DNA from 3 places in the Planococcus sp. NCCP-2050 genome. Region 3 is predicted to be linked to each of the others. Evidence: predicted binding sites of a transcription regulator. Region 3 holds the regulator's gene; each other region holds the start of a gene.
What was found. The regulator Rex, encoded in region 3, represses fermentation and respiration genes when NADH is low (regulators of the CRP and FNR family bind a similar motif). The targets are predictions, from matches to a motif close to TTGTGAAATATTTCACAA.
Positions count from the first base shown of each region.

Region 1: a site for Rex is predicted at 4,208-4,225, ahead of NFU07_RS08585 (cytochrome C oxidase subunit II). Genes of this name have one in related genera too.
Region 2: a site for Rex is predicted at 3,361-3,378, ahead of NFU07_RS05495 (AtpZ/AtpI family protein). Genes of this name have one in related genera too.

Region 1 covers NZ_BRCX01000001.1:1,720,715-1,728,227, reverse strand. The annotation lists gene panB (3-methyl-2-oxobutanoate hydroxymethyltransferase) at 1-348, shown strand, start outside; gene NFU07_RS08605 (murein hydrolase activator EnvC family protein) at 392-1,693, opposite strand; gene NFU07_RS08600 (universal stress protein) at 1,960-2,421, opposite strand; gene NFU07_RS08595 (methyltransferase family protein) at 2,625-3,176, shown strand; gene NFU07_RS08590 (Crp/Fnr family transcriptional regulator) at 3,329-3,991, shown strand; gene NFU07_RS08585 (cytochrome C oxidase subunit II) at 4,286-4,408, shown strand; gene NFU07_RS08580 (cytochrome c oxidase subunit II) at 4,440-4,907, shown strand; gene NFU07_RS08575 (b(o/a)3-type cytochrome-c oxidase subunit 1) at 4,910-6,562, shown strand; gene NFU07_RS08570 (GNAT family N-acetyltransferase) at 6,804-7,286, shown strand; gene NFU07_RS08565 (mycothiol transferase) at 7,283-7,513, shown strand, end outside.
Region 2 covers NZ_BRCX01000001.1:1,129,338-1,136,850, reverse strand. The annotation lists gene NFU07_RS05510 (EAL domain-containing protein) at 1-998, shown strand, start outside; gene upp (uracil phosphoribosyltransferase) at 1,158-1,787, shown strand; gene wecB (non-hydrolyzing UDP-N-acetylglucosamine 2-epimerase) at 2,176-3,294, shown strand; gene NFU07_RS05495 (AtpZ/AtpI family protein) at 3,532-3,753, shown strand; gene NFU07_RS05490 (ATP synthase subunit I) at 3,756-4,127, shown strand; gene atpB (F0F1 ATP synthase subunit A) at 4,155-4,865, shown strand; gene atpE (F0F1 ATP synthase subunit C) at 4,923-5,147, shown strand; gene atpF (F0F1 ATP synthase subunit B) at 5,311-5,832, shown strand; gene NFU07_RS05470 (F0F1 ATP synthase subunit delta) at 5,829-6,359, shown strand; gene atpA (F0F1 ATP synthase subunit alpha) at 6,388-7,513, shown strand, end outside.
Region 3 covers NZ_BRCX01000004.1:242,209-249,721, forward strand. The annotation lists gene NFU07_RS14190 (CPBP family intramembrane glutamic endopeptidase) at 34-831, shown strand; gene tatC (twin-arginine translocase subunit TatC) at 932-1,699, opposite strand; gene tatA (twin-arginine translocase TatA/TatE family subunit) at 1,712-1,906, opposite strand; gene NFU07_RS14205 (redox-sensing transcriptional repressor Rex) at 1,998-2,630, opposite strand; gene NFU07_RS14210 (ABC-F family ATP-binding cassette domain-containing protein) at 2,759-4,699, shown strand; gene tsaD (tRNA (adenosine(37)-N6)-threonylcarbamoyltransferase complex transferase subunit TsaD) at 5,056-6,075, opposite strand; gene rimI (ribosomal protein S18-alanine N-acetyltransferase) at 6,068-6,523, opposite strand; gene tsaB (tRNA (adenosine(37)-N6)-threonylcarbamoyltransferase complex dimerization subunit type 1 TsaB) at 6,520-7,215, opposite strand; gene tsaE (tRNA (adenosine(37)-N6)-threonylcarbamoyltransferase complex ATPase subunit type 1 TsaE) at 7,212-7,513, opposite strand, start outside.

The DNA of each region.
Region 1 (7,513 bases), on a different contig from region 3:
ATCGAAGATGCCAAAGCCTGTGAAGCGGCAGGTGCTTGCATGGTCGTACTTGAATGCATCCCGTACCAATTGGCACGTGAAGTCACGGCGGCTGTATCAATCCCAGTTATCGGGATTGGCGCCGGCGCCGAAACAGACGGCCAAGTGCTGGTTTATCATGATACGTTGAAATACGGCTCGCACCATTTGCCGAAATTCGTCCGGTCCTATGCAGAAAGCGGAGAAATCATGAAAAACGGTTTGACGGCTTATGTAGAAGAAGTGAAATCAGGGGCATTTCCTGCCGAAGAACACCGCTTCACGATGAAAGAGGAAGAACTCCAGCAATTATATGGAGCCGGAAAATAGTAAAAAGCCCTGCTTGAAGGTTCAAGCAGGGCTTTTGTTTGGTTTATCTGATGTATGGAGCAGGGTTTACTGCATTTGAACGTGCACCGTTCCAAGATCCGATATGGATTTCAAAGTGAAGGTGAGGACCGGTTGAACGTCCTGTACTGCCGACTTCTCCCACTTTTTGTCCTTGGGAAACAGATTGGCCGACAGAAGCGCCAATCGAGCTCATGTGTCCGTAAACTGTTGCGTAAGACCGTCCGTTAATGGAGTGGGTCATGATGACAACATTGCCGTAGCCGTTCATATAGCCGGCATAAGTGACATAGCCGCTTGCTGCAGCGACAATCGGTGTGCCTGTTACATTGGCGATATCCATTCCAAGATGCGATTCCGCGCCTGCACCGATGTCGCGTCCGCCGAAGCCAGATGTAAATCTTCCTGGAGCCGGTTGGATGAAGGTTGCGCTGCCTGCCGCCGGTGCGACATAAGAAGAACCGGAGCTTGCGCTCTTAGCTGCTGCCGCTTTACGGGCAGCTGCTTCTTTTTTCTTGCGCTCCGCCTCCGCTTTGCGTGCAATTTCAGCTAGACGGGCTTGTTCTTTCGCAATTTTCTTTTCCAAGCTTGCGCTTAAGTTAAGTGCTTCATCGCGTTGTTTCTCCAAAGTGGATTTTTCTTTAGCCAAGCGGTTTTGTTCAGCTTTTAAATCTTTCTCAAGCCCAGCTTGTTCTTGTTTCTTGGCATCAAGCGAGTTTTTCAATCCGACCAATTCGGCTTTTTGCTTTTCTTGTTCGGCTAGTTTATTTTCAACTTCCGCTTTTTGCTCAGCCAAAAGTTTTTTATCATCCGCTTGTTCTTTCATGATTTGGCGGTCAGCTTCGATTAAGGTATTCACTGCTGAAAAACGGTCGATAAAATCGATGAAGCTGTTTGCTCCAAGCAATACATCTATGTAATCCACAGAGCCGCCGCTCAATTGGATGGCGCGCGCCCGGTCTTTCAATAATTCTTCACGTTCGGCAATTTTCCGTTCCAATTCTTCGATGGATTTTTTCAGTTCGTCGATTTCAACTTTTGTTTGATCGATTTGTGCTTGGACCCCGTCGATTTTCGCTTCGGTTTCCTGGATTTGCTGGTCCAATTTCTCGATTTGGCTGATGATCTTTTCAAGTTTCGTCTGATTTTCTGAAATCTCGCTCGCTTTTTGCTGGATTCCGGAATTCAATTCGTTTTTCTTTTGTTCGGCTTGCTGTTGCTTTTTCTCTAGGTCGCTTAATGCATCTGCATTCGCTGATGGCATGATAAGCGTCAAAGACAACACCGCGGCAATGGCCGTCGCAGCCCATTTCGATAATTGCTTCATGTGTTCATTTCCCTCCTGCATAACTGGTTCTCTCTATAAAATATTTTACTTGGATAATAAATTCATTTAATGGCTGGTACTGAAAAACAGCAACGAACCTATTGTAACATGATTGAAAACTGTTTTTTATTACAGTTTTGTATCAAAATTATGCCGATATACTTTGCGTGAAGAGACCTAATGCTCATAAAAGAGGAAAACCCCTTCCTTTAAAGAAAATGTAAAGGAAGGGGTTTTGTATCCTATATGAAAGTTTACTTAAAGGATTACGCTTCAATGCTTTCAGGATCCTCGGTTCGGACGACAAGTACATCACAATGGGCAGAGCGGATGATCCGTTCGGATACGCTTCCGAGGAAGATGCGTTCTGCTGCATTCAAGCCGGTAGCTCCGCAAATAATCAAATCGATATTGTATTTCTTGACCAAATCGACGGGAATCAACTTTTTAGGCGAACCGTACTCGATCACGACGTGGACATTTTCTGCTCCAGCGGAAGCGGCTGTTTGCTTATAGCCCGCCATCAATTTTTCAGAAGATGCCATCGCTTCTTTTGCGATTGCTTGGCTGTAAGCCTCCACTGAACCAAAAGATTGATTGTCGATAATATGGACAAGATACAAGTGGGATTTATTGCGGGCAGCGATTCCGATCGATTTTTTGAAGGCAAGGTCTGCTTCATTCGAACCATCCACCGCAACTAAGATATTTTGATATTGTAAGGGCATTTGAATTCCTCCTGTCTATATTGTTCTCTTTCCACATCCGTGCTGTAAATTCCTTTTTTATTTCATTATTCTTACATTAAAGTATGTCGATAAGGTGAAGAGCTGTTGAGTTTAACCCGGGAAGGGAAGAGATTTGTTTTGAGAAGCAATGTTCTATATATTGACTATAAGAGAAACTGAAGATTTGGGTGAAGATGATGGCGATGGCGGAATGGATTTTTATTGGAATTAGCGTGGTTTGGATCGGAGAATTCATTTTCTTTCGAAATCGGGGCGTCGGAGAAGGCGATCCTTACGAAAAAAAATCTTTCTATTATATTTTAGCCGCGCTCGGAGCTACGATTGCTGCGGCATTATTGCTGCAGGAGATCGGAACAGACACAGAAATTGGCCAATTTATGCGCTGGACTGGCCTCGTGCTATTTGCTATGGGTGTATTCTTGAGGTTCTGGGGAATCCTTCATTTGAAAAGCCAATTTACCCGGCATGTCACAGTCCGAGAAGGCGATGAAATCGTCAGTTCCGGCCCTTACCGGATGCTGCGGCATCCGCTGTATACGGCCTTGCTGCTGATTGGTATTGGCATGGCTTTATTTTGTACAAGCCTGATTGCGGCAATTTTGGGCGGAGCCGTCGTCATTTGGACTTTGCTAAAGCGCATCAGCTACGAAGAAGAGCTTTTGATCGAAAAATTCGGTCCGGAATATGTTCGATGGATGAAAAAAAGAGCAAGACTGGTTCCCTTCATTTATTAATGCCACAGCTGCCATAGTTGGCAGTTTTTTTATTGGGAAATTACATTTTTTGCTTCCGAAATATGATAATCTTTACATACAGGGAACAATATTCTGAGGAGTGAGGGTTCAATTTGGAACGGACGGCAGCAACTCAAAAATTCACGATAGAAATGGACCTGCATGCGGGCATTAAAAAAATAGAGAAGTCTTACTATAAAAATAGTTATCTTTTTCGAGAAGGCGATGATGTTGAAGGAATCTACATCATCCAGTCCGGAAAAGTCCAGATCGGAAAAGTGACGCCGGACGGTCGCGAACTTACATTGAAAATTTGCGGTCCGGAACAGATTGTCGGGGAAGTCACCGTGTTTTCCGAAGCTGCGAAATACATGCTGGATGCAAAAGCGATTGAAGATGTTGTTTGTACGAAAATCGCGATAGAAGATTTGGAAGAAGGGCTTCTGAAGAATCCTCGATTATCGGCGGCTTTCATGAAATGGATGGGCATCGATCAGCAAAAGACACAGACAAAATTCCGCGATCTTCTCCTTCACGGCAAAAAAGGAGCGCTCTACTCTACGTTAATTCGTTTGAGCAATAGCTACGGAATCCAGCAGCCTGAAGGCATTTTGATCGATATGGTCTTGACCAATCAGGAACTTGCCAACTTCTGCGGAATGACCCGTGAAGTGGTGAACCGGATGCTCAGCGACTTGAAAAAGGAAAAGATGATTTCGATGGTGGGTGGAAAAATGTTGATCCACGATCTTTCCTATTTAAAAACCCAGATCAATTGCGAAAATTGCCCAATTTCATTTTGCAAAATCGACTAGGAAAGTTAAACCAAATTATTGAATCAAAAAGGAGCTGTCCAATAAGTCGAGTAAGGACTTATTGGACAGCTCCTTTTACTTCTAATAAATCGTAGGGGAAAAATATTGCTCCTGCATCGCTTCGCTAGCTTCGTCGCAAAGGAGTTGCCCCAAATTACTTTTGGGGCAACTCCTTTTTTGTCTAAAATTCGACAGACGCCATAAAAAGGGGGGCATGTGTGAGAAATATCACAATGTTCGAAGGCAGAAAAGATTACTTTAGGAGTAAGAGATTGATAGAAGAGGTGAAGGGAAATGAGAAAAAAAAATGATCATGCGAATATAGACCTCCGCGGCACCTTGATCAGTGTATTTTTTGTGGGTGTTGTGATTGTGGCCATGTGGGTCATCGTCTATTCCATGTATGTGGCAAGGTGAAAAAGGAACAAAGAAAAAGGAGTAGAGGAATATGCATCTTCATAAATTCGAAAAAATTTGGCTGGCGTTCGGAATTGTTGCGTTAGCAGTGTTTCTAGGTGTCGTCGGCGTGAGCGCATTTTCACAGGACCATACCCCAGCAGGCGGGATGGACACGATCGATCCGAAAAAAGTGAACGAGACAGCGCCTTTCGATAAACCGGGAGTGACGCAATTGGATGACGACACATACCAAGTGGCAATCGTCGCTATGGCTTTCGGCTATAATGCGCCGGATCTGCGGGTGCCAGCCGGAAAAGAAATCATCTTCAAAGTGACCAGCACCGATGTGGTCCACAGTTTTACGATTGATGATACAAAAGTGAATATGATGGTCGTGCCGGGGCGCATCACGACAAAATCCTATACATTCGATAAACCCGGAAAATACTTGATTCTCTGCAATGAATATTGCGGAACAGGGCATCATATGATGTTCAATGAAATAGAGGTGTATTAAACATGATTGCTGCACAAGATCGAAAAATAGCTTTATGGAATATCGGCGTTGCGTATACGGCCTTTTTAATCGGGACCTTATGCGGGCTGCTTCAAGTTTTTATCCGGAATGATGCACTTCAATTGCCGGCTTGGCTGGATTATTATCAAATTTTAACGGCACACGGTGTGCTGCTCGCACTTATATTTACGACCTTTTTCATCTTTGGATTTTTCATTACCGGCATGAGTAAAAGTTTGGGGACGTTCGGCCCGAAAGTCCGTCTGTTTTCATGGATCGGCTTCTGGGTAACTTTGCTTGGCACGGTGATGGCGACAGTCATGATCGTTTCCGGTGAAGCTTCAGTCCTTTATACATTTTACGCACCGCTTAAAGGCAGCGGCTGGTTTTACGTCGGCTTGGCATTGGTCATTGTCGGAACATGGATCAGCAGTTTCGCTTTAGTCGGCCATTATGTGGTGTGGCGCAGAAACCATAAAGGGGAACTCAGCCCTTTATTCGCTTTTATGACGATTACGACGATCATCCTTTGGATTATTGCCTGTTTAGGGGTTGTGGCAACGGTCTTATTCCAATACATCCCGTGGGCATTCGGCTGGACAGATACCATAAATGTTGAATTGAGCCGTTCCCTGTTCTGGTATTTCGGACATCCGCTTGTCTACTTCTGGCTGCTGCCTGCTTATATGGCTTGGTATGTGATCGTACCGAAAATAATTGGCGTCAAAGTTTTCAGTGATTCCTTGGCACGCTTATCGTTTGTCTTATTCATCCTATTTTCCATTCCGGTCGGGTTCCACCACCAGTTGACGGAACCGGGGATATCGAACTTCTGGAAATTTCTTCAGGTAGTTTTGACATTCATGGTTATTATTCCGTCTTTGATGACGGCATTCTCCATGTTCGCCAACTTTGAGATAGCGGGACGCAAAAAAGGCGGAACCGGTCTATTCGGCTGGTTCACAAAACTTCCGTGGAAAGATGTCCGCTTCACTTCCATCTTTATCGCCATGGCATTCTTTATTCCCGGTGGTGCCGGGGGAATTATCAATGCAAGCTTCCAGTTGAATGAAGTTGTTCACAATACCTTATGGATTGTCGGCCACTTCCATATTACGGTCGGTACACCGGTAGCGATGACTTTTATGGGGATGACGTTCTGGCTCATTCCTTACTTGACCGGCCGTAAATTTACGAAGTCAATGCAAATTCTCGGATTCGTCCAAATCATCACATGGTCGATCGGGATGCTTCTGATGTCAACAGCCCAACACGTCCTAGGGCTTCTCGGTGCGCCGAGACGGACCGCGTATTCAGGCTATAACGGGCACGAGTCCGCTCTTGAATGGTTCGATGGCATTTTAACCAATCATGTAACGATGGCAGTCGGGGGAAGCATCCTCTTCCTCTCCGCCATGATTCTCATCTATATCGTCGTCATGACGATGTTCTTGTCGCCGAAAGCTGTAAAGCCGGAAGATGTAGTCGAATTTCCGCTGGCAGACAGCGACAAAGAAAATACACCGAAATGGCTGGAGAATTGGTGGATTTGGATCGGAATCGCTGTCTTCCTGATTGTCGCAGCTTATGCGATTCCGTTAAGCCACATGATTCACCATGCACCGCCTGGATCGGAAGGATTCAAAACTTGGTAGGAGTTGAGTGAAATGTTGATCACCGCGTTATCATTAATGATTATCTTCATCGTTTTTACTGCCATGCTGATTGAAACGAGTATTTCTGACGAAGAATAAAACGAAAACTGCCTTTCCGGACAACGGAGAGGCAGTTTTTTTCTTTCCAATAAAAAAACAGACTATTCAGCAATGAGGCTTCATGCCTATAATGAATTACTACAATAAAAATTACTTAAGTCGGGGAACAGGAAGTGGCAGGATGGAAATATTTTTAGAACAGGCTACAGCAGAAGATGCAGCGGCACTCCATGGATTGCAGAAAGCGGCTTTTCAGCCTTTGCTGGATAAGTACCAGGATTTCGAAACCAACCCTGCCAACGAATCCATAGAACGGCTGTTGCTGAGAATCGAACATCCGGCAGGGCGCTTTTATAAAATCATAGCAGACGGAAAGTTGGCTGGAGGTATCCGGATCCATTGGAAAGACGACCGTCAATACTGGATCGGGCCGTTATTTGTCGACCCTTCGTTTCAAGGTTGCAGCATTGCCCAGAAAGTGATGAAGCGAGTGGAAGAAGATTTTGCACAAGCGGCTACGTGGGAATTGGCCACCATTCTGGAAGAGCGGGGCAACTGCCATTTGTACGAAAAACTGGGGTATGGACAAACAGGAAAAACCGAAAAATTGAATGGGAAAACGACGCTCGGCTATTTCAAAAAAGAAGGGGCTGCCAGAAAATGAACTACACCATTAAACCGCTTCAAGGCTTCAGCGAAAAAATCGGAGAATTGCTGTTCCAGCTTGACCACACACGTTCTCTTACCAAAGTTGAAGTTGCTGGGCTTCAAGTATGCGAATTGGATTATGTGGAAGACGCCGCCAGCAATTCAATCGGGGCGCTTCTATACCATATGGCAGCGATTGAAAAAGTCCATCAAGTGATTGCGTTTGAGAAGCGTGATTTGACA
Region 2 (7,513 bases), on a different contig from region 3:
ATTTAAATCCGTTAGGGGATGTACCGGCGTATTTAGAAAAGTTATCGCAATGCGTGATCGAACCGATCAGTGTACAAGACATGGAATTGTTTTTAACTTTAAAAATGGGCGTCGCGCTTATCACCCCAAAACAGCAGGATGAGAAAGAACTGATCCGCTACGCAGACAGTGCGCTGTCGAAAGCGAAATTGCGGGCGGGAGAATCCATCTGTTATTTTGAAAATGAGCACGATGATTTCATGATGAGGGATTTGCGGATTGCCAATGAATTATCGGCAGCGTTACGACGCGAAGAAATCGATGTCCATCTTCAACCGAAAGTGGATTTGAGATCAGGCAAAATCATCAGCTTTGAAGCTTTGGCCCGCTGGAACTCTCCGGAGCTCGGCAATATTGCGCCGGATGTCTTCATTCCGGCAGCGGAGAAGAACGGGAAAATCCGACTGCTGGAGCAAGTCGTTTTAAAACGCGTGCTGACATGGTTAAGGAAACGTAAAGAAATCGGACTTGAATTGCGCCAAGTCGCCATCAATGTCTCAGCTGATCATTTCTTCCACCATTCGTTCATCCCGCATCTGGTTGATAAAATGGCTGAATATGGTATTGAACATAAATGGATTCAGCTTGAAATCACCGAACGCATTGGCTTCGTTGACATTGAAACCGCTCATCAAGTGTTTAAAAAATTAAACCGCTACGGATTCACCAGTTCTGTAGATGATTTCGGGACAGGCTATTCTTCGCTTAGTTATTTGCAGAAACTTCCGGTCAGTGAAATCAAAATCGACCGTTCTTTCATTTCCACTATGCATGAACAAGGGACGCTCGCGATTGTCAGAACCATCATTCAACTAGCTGAAAACTTGAATATGACAGCAGTTGCGGAAGGCATTGAAACCGATCAGCAAAGACGCGTGTTGGTATCGCTCGGCTGCCGGGTAGGGCAAGGGTATTTCTACTACCGTCCGATGTCACTCGAAGAAGCCAACCTTTTATAAAAAAAGCCGGAGTTTTTAACTTCGGTTTTTTGTTTTGTCCATTTTTCTTTTGCGGGAAACTCCAATTAACTGAAAAGTTGCAATGCTATCTACAGCCCCAAGCGGCCTAAATTTTCTGTTATACTATTTAAGATAAAGTTTGAAAAGGAGAGATGTGCCGTGGGAAAAGTACATGTATTTGATCATCCGTTGATCCAGCATAAAGTGACTTATATCCGTGATAAATCTACAGGAACGAAAGAATTCCGCGAATTGGTAGACGAAATTGCTACATTGATGGCTTTTGAAATTACGAGAGATCTGCCGTTGGAGGATATTGAAGTTGAAACGCCTGTTCAATTGACAACTTCAAAAGTGCTTTCTGGCAAAAAATTAGGCATCGTGCCGATTCTCCGCGCCGGTCTTGGCATGGTAGATGGTATTTTGAAAGTAATGCCTGCTGCTAAAGTGGGGCATATCGGTTTATACCGTGATCCGGAAACTTTGCAGCCGGTTGAATACTACTTTAAAATGCCTTCAGACGTTCAAGAACGTGAATTGATTGTTGTTGATCCGATGCTTGCTACAGGAGGATCTGCAATCGAAGCAGTGGATTCACTTAAAAAACGTGGCGCTGTTAAAATCCGCTTCATGTGCATCATCGCAGCTCCAGAAGGTGTAGAAGCTTTGCAAAAAGCGCATCCGGATGTGGATATTTACATCGCGGCACTTGACGAAAAATTGAATGACCACGGTTACATCGTTCCAGGACTCGGAGACGCCGGAGACAGATTGTTCGGCACGAAGTAAACAGAAAAGCGGAAGCGCCTGGTCAGCTCTGACAGGCATAAGATGATTCGGCGAAGCGGCGTTTTTCAGCCGCACAGCCGAAGCAGCTTATGTCCCGAAGAGCTAGGCGCTGGAGTCTGGACAAGAGAAAAGCGGAAGCGCCCGTTTAACCCCGACAAGCGCTGGAGGCCTTGCCGGTAATGGCGGTTTTTGCCATTGCCGAAAAGGGCGAAGCGACTCGAGGGGTTGGGCGCTGGAGTCTGGACAGTAGAAAAGCGGAAGCGCCCGTTTAGCCCTGTGTAGTTGGAATTTATCTGGACAAGTAAAAGCAATAAGTCAGGTAAGCGATTGCCGGAAACAAAGGCGATTACTTCCTCACTCAAATAATATGAAAACGAGGTTGATTAGTTTGACGAAAAAGTGGAAAGTAATGACGATCTTTGGCACGCGCCCGGAAGCAATCAAGATGGCGCCTCTAGTGCTCGAGCTTCAAAAGCATCCGGAAACAATCGAGCCGATTGTGACGGTCACAGCTCAGCATAGACAGATGCTTGATCAAGTGCTTGAGACATTTCAGATTACGCCGGATTACGATTTGAATATTATGAAAGACCGCCAATCATTGAGCGACGTTACGACACGTGCTTTGCTCGGTTTAGACGAAGTGATGAAAAAAGCACAGCCGGACATCGTGTTGGTCCATGGCGATACCACGACAACTTTTGTTGCCAGTTTAGCAGCGTTTTACAATCAGATTGCCATCGGCCATGTAGAAGCGGGTCTGCGTACGCACAATAAATACTCGCCGTATCCGGAAGAGATGAACCGTCAATTGACGGGCGTAATGGCTGATATCCACTTTTCGCCGACTGAAAAATCTGCGCAAAACTTGCGTGATGAAAACAAAAAAGAAGAAACCATCTACATTACCGGCAATACAGCGATCGATGCATTGAAAACGACGGTGCGCGAAACTTATAGCCATCCGATCCTTGAACAGATCGGCGATGACCGGATGATCTTGTTGACAGCTCACCGACGCGAAAACCTTGGAGAGCCGATGCGCAATATGTTCCGTGCGATTAAGCGATTGATTCAAGAACACGATGACGTCCAAGTGGTTTATCCCGTGCACATGAACCCGGCTGTCCGGGAAGTGGCAGATGAAGTCTTAGGACGCGATCCGCGCATCCATTTAATCGAACCGCTTGAAGTTTTGGATTTCCATAACTTCGCAGCACGTTCATTCATCATCTTGACGGATTCTGGCGGCGTCCAGGAAGAAGCACCATCACTCGGCAAGCCGGTACTGGTACTTCGTGATACGACGGAACGCCCTGAAGGAATTGATGCAGGAACGTTGAAGCTTGCGGGTACGGAAGAAGAAACCATCTATTCAATGGCAAAAGAATTATTGACAGATGAAAACGCATATAAAGAAATGTCGCATGCTTCAAACCCTTATGGGGACGGGGAAGCTTCCCGCCGAATCGTTGAAGCGCTGCACACGTATTTTTCTGAGAAATAAATAGCGGAATTGTTGAGAGGACATGTTGGACACGAATTTGTCAAGAATATGTCGAAGGGTAGTTGCTTGTGAAGTTTTTCACTTCTAGTAATTGACATGATTTTACCCCTATTGTATGCTTACAAAGGGTATGCATGAGAAGGTTTTCTTACATATAGATGTTGTTCCGAAAGCCTGATGCGACTGCTCTTTTATAGGGGTAAAATGTCAAATCAAACGAAACTCGAGGGGTTTATCATGCGCCCAACAAAAAGTCCCTTACAAGCGATGGCGCTTTACAGTGCTATCCTCTCACAACTTGTCGGGTCCGTGCTCATCGGTACGTTCACAGGTATGTGGCTCGATGAACAATTCGGAACCGCCCCGCTTTTCTTAATCATCTGCTTGCTCACGGGCATGTTTGCCGGTGTGTGGGCAATGCTACAGACCGTCCGAAAATTCGAATCAGGAGACAGATAATAATGGATGGACTTAGGGAGATTTATGCAGGACAAAAAAGAATGATGTATTTCATCCTGGCGGCATTCGTTATTGGTTGGGGGTTTACCCCTTATCAAGAAGTTTTCGCAGGCCTGATAATCGGAACTTTGTTTGGTCTTTATAATATGTGGATTTTGGTTCGCCGGATGGAAAAATTCGACCGGGCGGTGGCAGAAGGCTCGAAAGTTCGTTCGCTTGGAACGGCATTACGGTTTGCATCAGGTGTAGCTGCTGTTGCGTTGGCATTATTATTCGCAGAGCATATTCACTTGGTCAGTACAGTAATCGGGTTGATGATCCCTTATGTTCTGCTTTTAGCAGAACGGATTGTTTATCATGTGAAACACCATTAAGAAAGTGGAAAGAGAGGTGAAACTATCGTGGATCATGGCGCTCCTATGCTTAAAGTGTTCGGGATCTGGTTTAACTTATCGAACGTTATGATGCTTCTTGTAGCCGCTATTATCGTATTCCTAATTGCTTTTATCGCTACACGGAATCTGCAGCTCAAACCAACGGGCATGCAAAACTTTATGGAATGGATCATGGATTTCGTAAAAGGGCTTATCAAGAGCAACATGGACTGGAAAGACGGCGGACGATTCCACGTTCTTGGAATTACGCTGATCATGTTCATCTTCGTCTCGAATATGTTAGGGTTGCCTTTTGCAATAGTCGTCAATGGAGATCTTTGGTGGAAATCACCGACAGCTGATCCAACAGTGACAATGACATTGGCAGCCACAGTCATCATTTTGAGCCATTATTATGGCATCAAATTGAAAGGGTTGGGAGAATACAGCGCAGGTTACTTGAAACCTATGCCGTTTTTATTCCCGCTCAAAATTATTGAAGAATTCGCAAATACGCTGACACTCGGTCTGCGTCTTTACGGTAATATCTATGCAGGTGAAATCTTGCTGACGTTATTGGCAGGACTTGCATCAGCAGGTGTATTCGGATTTGCCTCAGCTATCGTTCCAATGATGGCATGGCAAGGATTCTCGATCTTTATCGGAGCAATCCAAGCGTTTATTTTCGTTATGTTGACGATGGTTTATTTATCGCATAAAGTTGCCGACGACCATTGAGTATAAACTGTTCAAAATGAGCAGAAAAAACAACTATCCTGAGGAGGACACATTACAATGACAGGTTCATTAGGTTTATTAGCAGCAGCAATCGCAGTAGGTTTAGCAGCACTAGGCGCAGGTATTGGTAACGGTCTTATCGTTTCAAAAACAGTTGAAGGTATCGCTCGCCAGCCAGAAGCACGTGGCGTTCTTCAAACAACTATGTTCATCGGGGTTGCATTGGTTGAGGCATTGCCGATCATCGCTGTAGTTATCGCGTTCATCGTTATGAACCAATAGTAGCAAGCTCTTCATACATTAAGCTAAATGGCGGGAATGCTTCGGCAGGTTTTTCGCCATTTATGTTTGTATGGCCCATTTCAATTTTGAATAACCATCTTACATTAAAGATCTTATAATAGAAGAAACTGAATTTTAGGCTCTTGAAGGGAGTGAAACAATCGTGTTTTTTGATCACCTCGTACTCGGTGCAGCCGGGGAGTTTTTGAATATCGGAGATATCTTAGCAACACTTGTAATTTTCATCATCTTGATGTTGCTATTGAAGAAATTTGCTTGGGGACCTTTGATGGGAATCATGCAGCAGCGTGAAGAATTGATCGCTAGTGAAATCGTAACGGCTGAAAACAGCCGCCAAGAATCACAAAAGTTGCTTGAAGAACAGCGCAGCTTATTGAAAGAAGCGCGTACGCAAGCACAGGAAATCGTTGAGAATGCTAAAAAACAAGGCGAAGTTTCGCGTCAGGACATTATCTCGACTGCGCGCGCTGAAGCTGGCCGCATGAAAGATGCAGCTGTACAAGAAATTGCGAACGAAAGAGAAAAAGCGATTTCTGCAGTACGCGAAGAAGTTGTGGCATTGTCATTGCTTGCAGCATCTAGAGTGTTGGAAAAAGAAATCTCTGAAGAAGACAACCGTCAGTTGATTAACGAAACGATTGCGAAGGCAGGCGAAGTGCAATGAGCCAAGTCTCAGAACGCTACGCATTAGCTTTATTCCAAATCGCTCAAAAACATGAAGTGGTTGATAAGGTAGAAATGGATTTGCGTGAGGTGAAGAAAGTCTTTGAACTGACTCCTGAGCTTTACAATCTGATTGTTTCTCCAAAATTATCAGCTGAAAAAAGAACGAACTTAATCAATGAAGTATTCAACGGCGTTAACGTCTACGTAATGAACACACTTCAATTGATGGCAGAACGCAGACGTTTAAACGAAGTCAGCGGCTTGGCTACAGAATTCATTAACTTATCAAACGAAGCACAAGGAATCGAAGATGCAAAAGTATACTCAATCCGTCCGTTGACGGAAGAAGAACGTGCATCGATTTCTTCAACTTTCGCTAAAAAAATCGGTAAGCAATCTTTGCGCATCGAAAACATTATTGATCCATCCCTAATCGGTGGATTGCGTCTTCAAATCGGAAACCGCATTTATGACAGCAGCATCAGTTCAAAACTGGGCCGTTTGCAGCGTCAGTTGATCGGTTAATTCAGGAAATTATGAGAGGGTGAAATACATGAGCATCAAAGCTGAAGAAATCAGTGTCTTGATCAAACAGCAGATTGAAAATTATCAATCTGAGATGAAAGTTGACGACGTCGGTACAGTAATCACGATTGGTGATGGTATCGCACGCGCTCATGGCCTCGACAACATCATGGCTGGAGAACTTGTTGAGTTCTCTACTGGTGTCCTAGGTATGGCACAAAACTTGGAAGCCAACAACGTTGGTATCATTATCCTTGGACCTTACACAGACATCAAAGAAGGCGATGAAGTACGTCGAACTGGCCGTATTATGGAAGTACCAGTAGGACAAGAACTAATCGGACGTGTAGTAAATCCGCTTGGTCAACCGGTTGATGGTCTTGGACCGATCAACACAACTAAAACTCGCCCGATCGAAAGCCCTGCACAAGGGGTTATGGCCCGTAAATCGGTTCACGAACCACTTCAAACAGGTATCAAAGCGATCGATGCTCTAGTGCCAATCGGCCGTGGACAGCGCGAATTGATCATCGGTGACCGCCAGACAGGTAAAACTTCTGTAGCGATCGATACAATTTTGAACCAAGCTGACCAAGACATGATTTGTATCTATGTAGCAATTGGACAAAAAGAATCTACTGTACGTAACGTAGTAGAAACTTTGCGTAAAAACGGTGCTTTGGATTACACAATCGTCGTGACTGCATCTGCATCTCAACCAGCTCCATTATTGTACTTGGCTCCTTATGCAGGTATTTCTATGGCGGAAGAGTTCATGTTCGATGGCAAACACGTTTTGATCGTATATGATGATTTGACTAAACAAGCTTCGGCTTACCGCGAATTGTCGCTATTGCTACGTCGTCCTCCAGGCCGCGAAGCATATCCAGGGGATGTTTTCTACTTGCACTCCCGTCTATTGGAACGCGCTGCAAAATTGAATGAAACATTAGGTGCTGGTTCGATTACAGCTCTTCCATTCGTTGAAACGCAAGCGGGCGATATTTCTGCTTATATTCCAACAAACGTAATTTCGATCACTGATGGACAAATCTTCCTTCAATCAGATCTATTCTTCTCGGGTGTACGTCCGGCAATCAACGCTGGTCTTTCTGTATCACGTGTTGGTGGTTCAGCTCAGATCAAAGCGATGA
Region 3 (7,513 bases):
AAGAAGAATTCAAAGACGAAAGGAATTGCCTCTATGAAATCAACTTCCCTGCAAAAAAAGAATGGAGACACTTCTTCAAAGAAACCCGCGAAGAAAAAATACGGCCGCAAAATGCCGAAGACTCCTCTCTATATTTTATTGACCTTTATCGTGATCCAGTTAGCACCCGCTCTAGTCGTAGTGCCCACTTATAATTATTTCCTCGGCCAAGGCCTAGATCCCGATACTGCAGAAGCCACCACTTCCGGCTGGCTCATCGTGTCGAGCATGGCCATCGGCTTTATCATCATGATGATTTTCGTTTTGCGCGATAAAAACTTCTTCAATATTTGGAACGGCAAAAAAGCCGGACTCTGGGCATCGATCGGCTGGGGTGTCTTGGGCTTTTTCCTGGTCTATTTCGGACAGATCATCGCCTCGCTGATCGAAATGAAAGTTCTCGGCATCGAACCGGGCTCTGAGAATACGATGTCGCTCGTCAGTGTCGCCGAAGTCGTACCGCTAACGATCTTAGCAATTGTCTTTTTCGGACCTGTCATGGAAGAACTCGTTTTTCGCCGCGTCGTCTTCGGCTCCTTAAACCAAACGACCAATTTCTTTATCGCGACCGCGATCAGCGCGCTCATGTTTGCGCTGGTCCACCTTGAATTCAGCCACCTGCTCGTTTACTTCTCGACAGGCCTTGTACTCGCATTCATCTACCAGAAAACCAAGCGCATCATTACACCGATCATCGCGCATATCCTGCTTAATGCTTTCGTCATGCTCATTCAGTTGAACATGGACAAAATCGAAGCCTTTACCAAGTACTTGGAAGGCCTCCAGCCATAAAGAAAAGCAGAGGTGCCCGTTTAGCCTCAACAAGCTTAAGACCTCGAGAGGCTGGGCACCGGAGCTGGACATAATGAATAAACAAAAAAGCCTTCACGATTTATTCGTGAAGGCCTTGTTTTTGTTCTTCGATGATTAAATTCTGTTCCGCTTTCAAGAACTTGCGGTAGCCGATTTTGGCGATGATGATGCTGAATTCATACAGCAGCAACAGCGGAACCGTCACCATCATATGGGAAATGATATCCGGCGGCGTGATAAAAGCAGCCAGCGTAATCAACCCAAAATATGCGTATTTCCGGTATTTGCTCATCAACATCGGTGTGATGACTCCTAGACGGGTCAAGAACAGCATCAGCACCGGCAGCTGGAAGACGATGCCAAAAGGCAGCGTAATCTGGAACAGGAACTGGAAGTATTCATTGATCCCAATCGTATCTTGGATATCCAGGTTATCGGATATGTTGAGCATAAACCCGATGACATAAGGGAACAAGATGAAATAAGAAAAAGCAATTCCGCCTAAAAACAGCAGTACGGAAAATGGAATATAGCTTAATGTGACTTTCCGTTCTGTATCGTGCAAGCCCGGACTGATAAAGGCCCAGAACTGGTACATGATGATCGGTGAAATGATGACAAGCGCCAATACCATCATGACTTGCATATAGATCTTAATGGGATCGGTTATCTTAAAAGCATTCAGCGTTAAATTTTTTGCTTCTTCGGTGAACTGCAGATACTGGATCAGCGGTTCGGTCAAGAAAAAACTGCCAACGAGCGCTAACACAAAGAAAACGGCGATGATGGTCAGCCGTTTTCTCAGTTCGCCTATATGTTCAACTAAAGTCATGTCTTTTTGATTCATCAGACAAACATCCTATCGTATTTCCTTTTGCTCTTCTTTCTTCTTCACGTCTGCTGCATCGTCGTCATCTGTCAAACCTTTAGTTGCGTTTTTAAACTCACGCAATGAAGAACCGAAGGCTTTACCGAATTCCGGCAATTTTTTCGGGCCAAAAATGATTAATGCCACAATAGCGATTACTATCAAACTAACTGGACCTGGAGCCATATTAGACACCTCCTGTATTAATGGTTTCATTTTACATGATTCAACCCTCTTTGGCTATTTCGAAAGGTTGGGTAAATGTGAAGTTTTTAAGTCATTGTTGCTTGATCTGGTAAATCAGCGTCTGCAGTTCAACAGAGAGATCGATTGTCTGGACTCGGATATGGTTTGGCACGGCAATCCGTACCGGAGTGAAGTTCAAGATGCCTTTAATCTTCGTTTTTGCAAGCCTGTCTGTCACTTCCTGTGCGGAGCGGGAAGGGACGGTCAGAATCACCAATTCGATTCCATATTCCTCAATCTTTTCTTCAATCCGGTCTGGGTGGTACGTATCGATGTCGCTGATCTTCTCCCCTTCTACCGGGCTATTTGAGTCGAAAGCCAAAACGATTTTCGTATTATGGTTGCGTTGAAAGTTATATTTTAAAAATGCACTGCCAAGGTTGCCGACACCGACCAATGCAACGTTGGTCGCCTCATCCTGATCAAGCGTTTTGCGGAAAAAGATCAATAAATCCTGAACGTCATAGCCGTATCCTTTTTTCCCGAATGCCCCGAGTTGCGAAAAATCCCTGCGGATGGTGGCTGAATCGATTTTCATTGCTTCACTCAATTCCTGTGACGAAATGCGCTTCTGGCCAGCATTAGCAAAGTTTTGGAGAAACCGGTAATACAATGGCAGCCTTTTAGTTGTGGCTTGCGGAATTTTTGATGGTTCATGCAACATGCAAGGTTACCTCCTGAGGTCGTATCAAATCGATATTATCTTACATGAGGCGGGCTCATATGTAAAGCTGGCTTGATTGCGAAGCGCCCTTTCGTAGGCTACACTAAGAGAGAATAGAGGTGACCCACATGATAGTATTACAAGTTAACCAAGTCCATAAATCGTTCGGAGCAGATGAAATTCTTTCCGGCGTCAAACTGGAAGTTCAACACCGCGACCGTGTTGCATTAGTGGGCCGCAACGGCGCGGGCAAATCGACATTATTGAAAATCATATCCGGTGAGATGTCATACGACAGTGGAGACATCATCATGCCGAAAGATCTGACCATCGGCTACCTGGAGCAGCAGACGGACCTTGAAACCGATGCGACCATTTGGGAAGAAATGATGACGATTTTCACACATTTCCGTGAACAAGAAGCTAAACTCCGCAAGCTTGAATCTCAGATGGCCGATCCAGCCGTCTATGATGAACCGGCACGATACGAAAAAGTCATGCAAGAGTACGATACGCTGCAGCATGATTTTAAAGAGGCCGGCGGCTATCAGTACGAAGCTGACACACGGACCATCCTGCATGGCATGAAATTCTACTCGGAAGATTACCACAAGAAAATCATTTCGCTGTCTGGCGGCCAGAAAACCCGATTGATGCTGGCAAAGCTTCTTTTAAGCAAACCTCAATTGCTGATCCTCGATGAGCCTACCAACCACTTGGACATCGAAACCCTCAGCTGGCTTGAGAATTACTTAAAGAATTATCCAGGCGCATTATTGATTGTTTCCCATGACCGGTATTTTCTTGACCAGGTCGTGACGCTAGTCTATGAAGTGTCTCGTCACCGCGTGAAGAAGTATACAGGAAACTATAGCCGCTACTTGGATGAAAAGGCGAAGCAATACGAACACGATTTAAAGCAATTTGAAAAACAGCAAAGCGAGAAAGCAAAGCTCGAAGATTACGTCCAGCGCAATCTTGTGCGTGCTTCGACCACCAAAATGGCCCAAAGCCGGAGAAGGGTTTTGGAAAAGACCGATTGGATGGACGCTCCGGATGGAGATGAAAAATCAGCGCGCTTCGGTTTCAGCATTGAAAAGCAAAGCGGCAACGATGTCTTGAATGTCCGTTCGCTTGCAATCGGCTATGGAAATGAGCCAGTGTCCGAAAATATCTCATGGAAACTCTATCGCCAGGAAAGCTTGGCTTTAGTCGGTCCGAACGGTGTCGGGAAATCCACACTCTTAAAGACGATCATGAAAGAGCTTGAGCCGCTTGCCGGTGAAATCCATTACGGCACAGGCATCCAATTTGGCTACTATGACCAGGAACAAGCCAATCTAAAAGGCAATAAGCTCCTTTTGAATGAGCTGTGGGACGATTATCCGCATGTGAATGAAAAAGACATCCGAGGCATTCTCGGCCGTTTCCTTTTTTCTGGTGATGACGTGCTTAAACCGATCTCGACACTTTCCGGGGGCGAAAAAGCCCGTGTTGCTTTGGCAAAATTGATGATGCAAAAAGCCAATGTCCTGCTGTTGGATGAGCCCACCAACCATTTGGATCTCGACAGCAAGGAAGTATTGGAAAATGCCCTTCTTGACTATCCAGGTACGATTTTATTCGTTTCCCATGACCGGTATTTCATGAACCGGATTTCGACCAAAGTCATCGAACTGACCCGTGATGGAACGACTGAGTACTTAGGAAACTACGATTACTACCTAGAGAAAAAGCTCGAACTTGAAGAACTAAAAGCATTGGAAGAAGAGGAATCGAAGACAGCCACTCAAGCATCTGCGGTCCCGACTACTTCGCAGATAAACAAAGAAGCAAAAAAATTGGAGCGCCAATTGATGCGCCAGTCCGAAGAAACTGAATCGGAAATGGAACAATTGGACCTTCAAATCACGGAAATCGAGGAGCAGCTATGCCTTCCCGAAGTTTTCCAAGATCACGAACGAGTATTGCCGCTTCAAACCGAATTAGAAAAGCTCAAAGAAGCCCATGAAGAGAAAATGGCTTTGTGGCTGGAACTACAAGAAAAGATTGAAAACGTCCACTCTTGACCGTATACTTTTGTATACGGTTTTTCTATTCACTAGATATAGGTCAATACCTTTTAACGAAATATTTATTTCCACAAAGTTGTTCACAATCCAAAAGCGATAAAATCAACTATCAACAGGTTTATGCACATTATCCACAGGCAAATAAAATGTTATACACATAGTTTTCCCCTTTTAAGTACACAATATCTGGGTAATCCCCTATTTTTCAGATAGTTATGAACATGTTATACACATTTTGTGCATAAGTACAAATGTTCTCTATTGACAAAATTTATTTCTGTAATCTAAATAAAGTCAGAATTTAAAGGAAAAAGCTCAGCATTCCTGATGGATTATCAGGGATGCTGAGCTTTTTAGTTCCAGGATGTCATGGCCATTCCTGGCCGGCCGTTCATTGCCATAGTTCCGCGATGCCCTTTTTCAAACATCACGGTCCCTGCAGCGGCGATCATAGCTGCATTATCTGTGCATAGTTTCAAAGAAGGGATATAGAAAGGAATGCCTTTTTCTTTAAAGGTGCCAGTCAAAGAGGTTCTTAATCCTTTATTGGCCGCGACGCCTCCGGCCGCTATCACTTGTTTTACTTTATATTGTGTCGCAGCACGGAGTGTCTTCGCCGTGACCACTTCCACTACGCTGTTTTGGAATCCAGCAGCTACGTGCTCCGGCGGTACTGTTTCACCGCGTTGGGCCGCATTATGCATATAATTCAGGACAGAGGACTTCAATCCGCTAAAACTGAAATCATATGAGCCTTCCTCCAGCCAAACCCGCGGAAATTCAACAGCTCCATCACTTTCATGAGCCAACCGGTCAATATGTGGACCTCCAGGATAAGGGAGATTCAAGGTTCTTGCTACCTTATCATAAGCTTCCCCTGCTGCGTCGTCCCGTGTTTCACCGATTACTTCAAAATCTCCATGCTCTTTCATGTAGACCAATTCCGTATGGCCGCCTGAAATCACTAATGCCAGCAATGGAAACTCCATTTCCTGTTCAAGGCGGTTAGCATAGATATGCCCTGCAATATGATGAACACCGACTATAGGCAATTGGTGGGCAAAAGCAAATGCTTTCGCTGCATTTACTCCGACCAATAAAGCACCCACTAGTCCAGGCCCTTCCGTAACAGCGACTGCACTTAATTGTTTAGGCTCCATATTAGCTTGTGCCAGTGCTTCTTCAATAACAATCGTAATTTGTTCAACATGATGCCTAGAAGCGATTTCCGGCACTACGCCTCCAAAACGTTTATGGCTTTCTATTTGGGATGCCACTACATTGGAAATGATTTCTGTTCCGTTTTTCACAACGGAAGCGGCAGTTTCATCACAACTGGTTTCAATCCCCAATACATAAATATCTTCATTCATTAAAATTCACCCACATCACTATGGCATCTTCGAAATTATCGGTATAATACCGTTTTCGTATGCCACCATTTTTAAATCCTAACTTTCGGTACAAATTCAGAGCCGGTTCATTGCTGACACGTGCTTCTAATGTCATTAGGACTGCCCCTTGACCCTTAGCCGTATCCATTGCAGCTCTCATTAGACGCTCACCTAATTTCTTGCCTCTCTCATCTGGCAGAATGGCGATGTTGGTTACATGTGCTTCGTCTAAAACAAGCCACATTCCGCAATAGCCGACAACTCCTTGTTCGGTTTCAGCCACCACGTAATAAGCATTTTCATTAGTAGTCATTTCGTAGTAAAAAGAATCTTTCGTCCAAGGCAAAGTAAAAGATAATTTTTCAATTTCAAAGACTTGCTCTACATCTTCGATTGTCATTTTTCGAATAGTGACTTCTGAACTCATAGTTTCTTACCTTCTTGGCTTTTAAGATAATTGGCTTCTGCTTCCGTAATTCGCTGATACTCTGGAACTGCATGATGGATATCTTGCGACCCCTCTTCTTTTGCTAAGAAGATCAAATTAGAAGCGCGCGGAAGACGGTCTTGTGGCCCACTGAAAAAGGCCGCTTCCCCCAAAGCCTCACGAATGGCTTCTTCATGAATAGCAACATCTATTCCCGTAAACAATACAGATTGTTTCTGTTCTTTTACTCTTACTAAAAATTCGTTTAAATCACTATGCTGATCTTCAATCACCGTTGATAAATCAGAGCCGGCATAAAGACCTGTAAAAACAGTCCCTCTCCGTGCATCCATGATGGGACAGACTAGCCCGTCAAAGTATCGGCCATTTGCAGCCAATACTTTCAAACTGGATACTGTATGAAGCGGAATCTTCAACGACCATGCTAAAGTCTTAGCAATCGTCAACCCAATACGGACTCCAGTGTAAGAACCAGGTCCGCTAGCCGCAGCGATATGCGTCAAATCAGCAGGAGAAATTTTTGCTTTTTTCATCATTTCTTCAACGGCAGGCATTGCCGTTAAAGAATGATTAATTTTTAAATTAGTTGTTTCTTCTATTAAAACATTTTCGTCCTTCATTAAAGCAACAGTTAATGGAGAATTTGAAGTATCGATTCCTAGATAAATCATGTATTTAGCTCCTTGCACAGTAATTCATACCGTGTTCCAATTGGTTTCATTTCAATCTTGCGTCCTTCATCTGATAGACGGGTAAGGGTTATTTCCAGACGCTCCGCTGGAAGATACTCTTCGATGAACTGAGCCCATTCGATGACCGACACCGCTTCACTTTCAAACAATTCATCAAAACCGATGTCTTCGTCACTGTCTTCTAAACGATAAACATCGAAGTGATTTAAATCCAGGCTGCCCTCATATTGTTTTAATATCGTGAAGGTAGGACTGTTGACCATCCGTTTGATGCCCA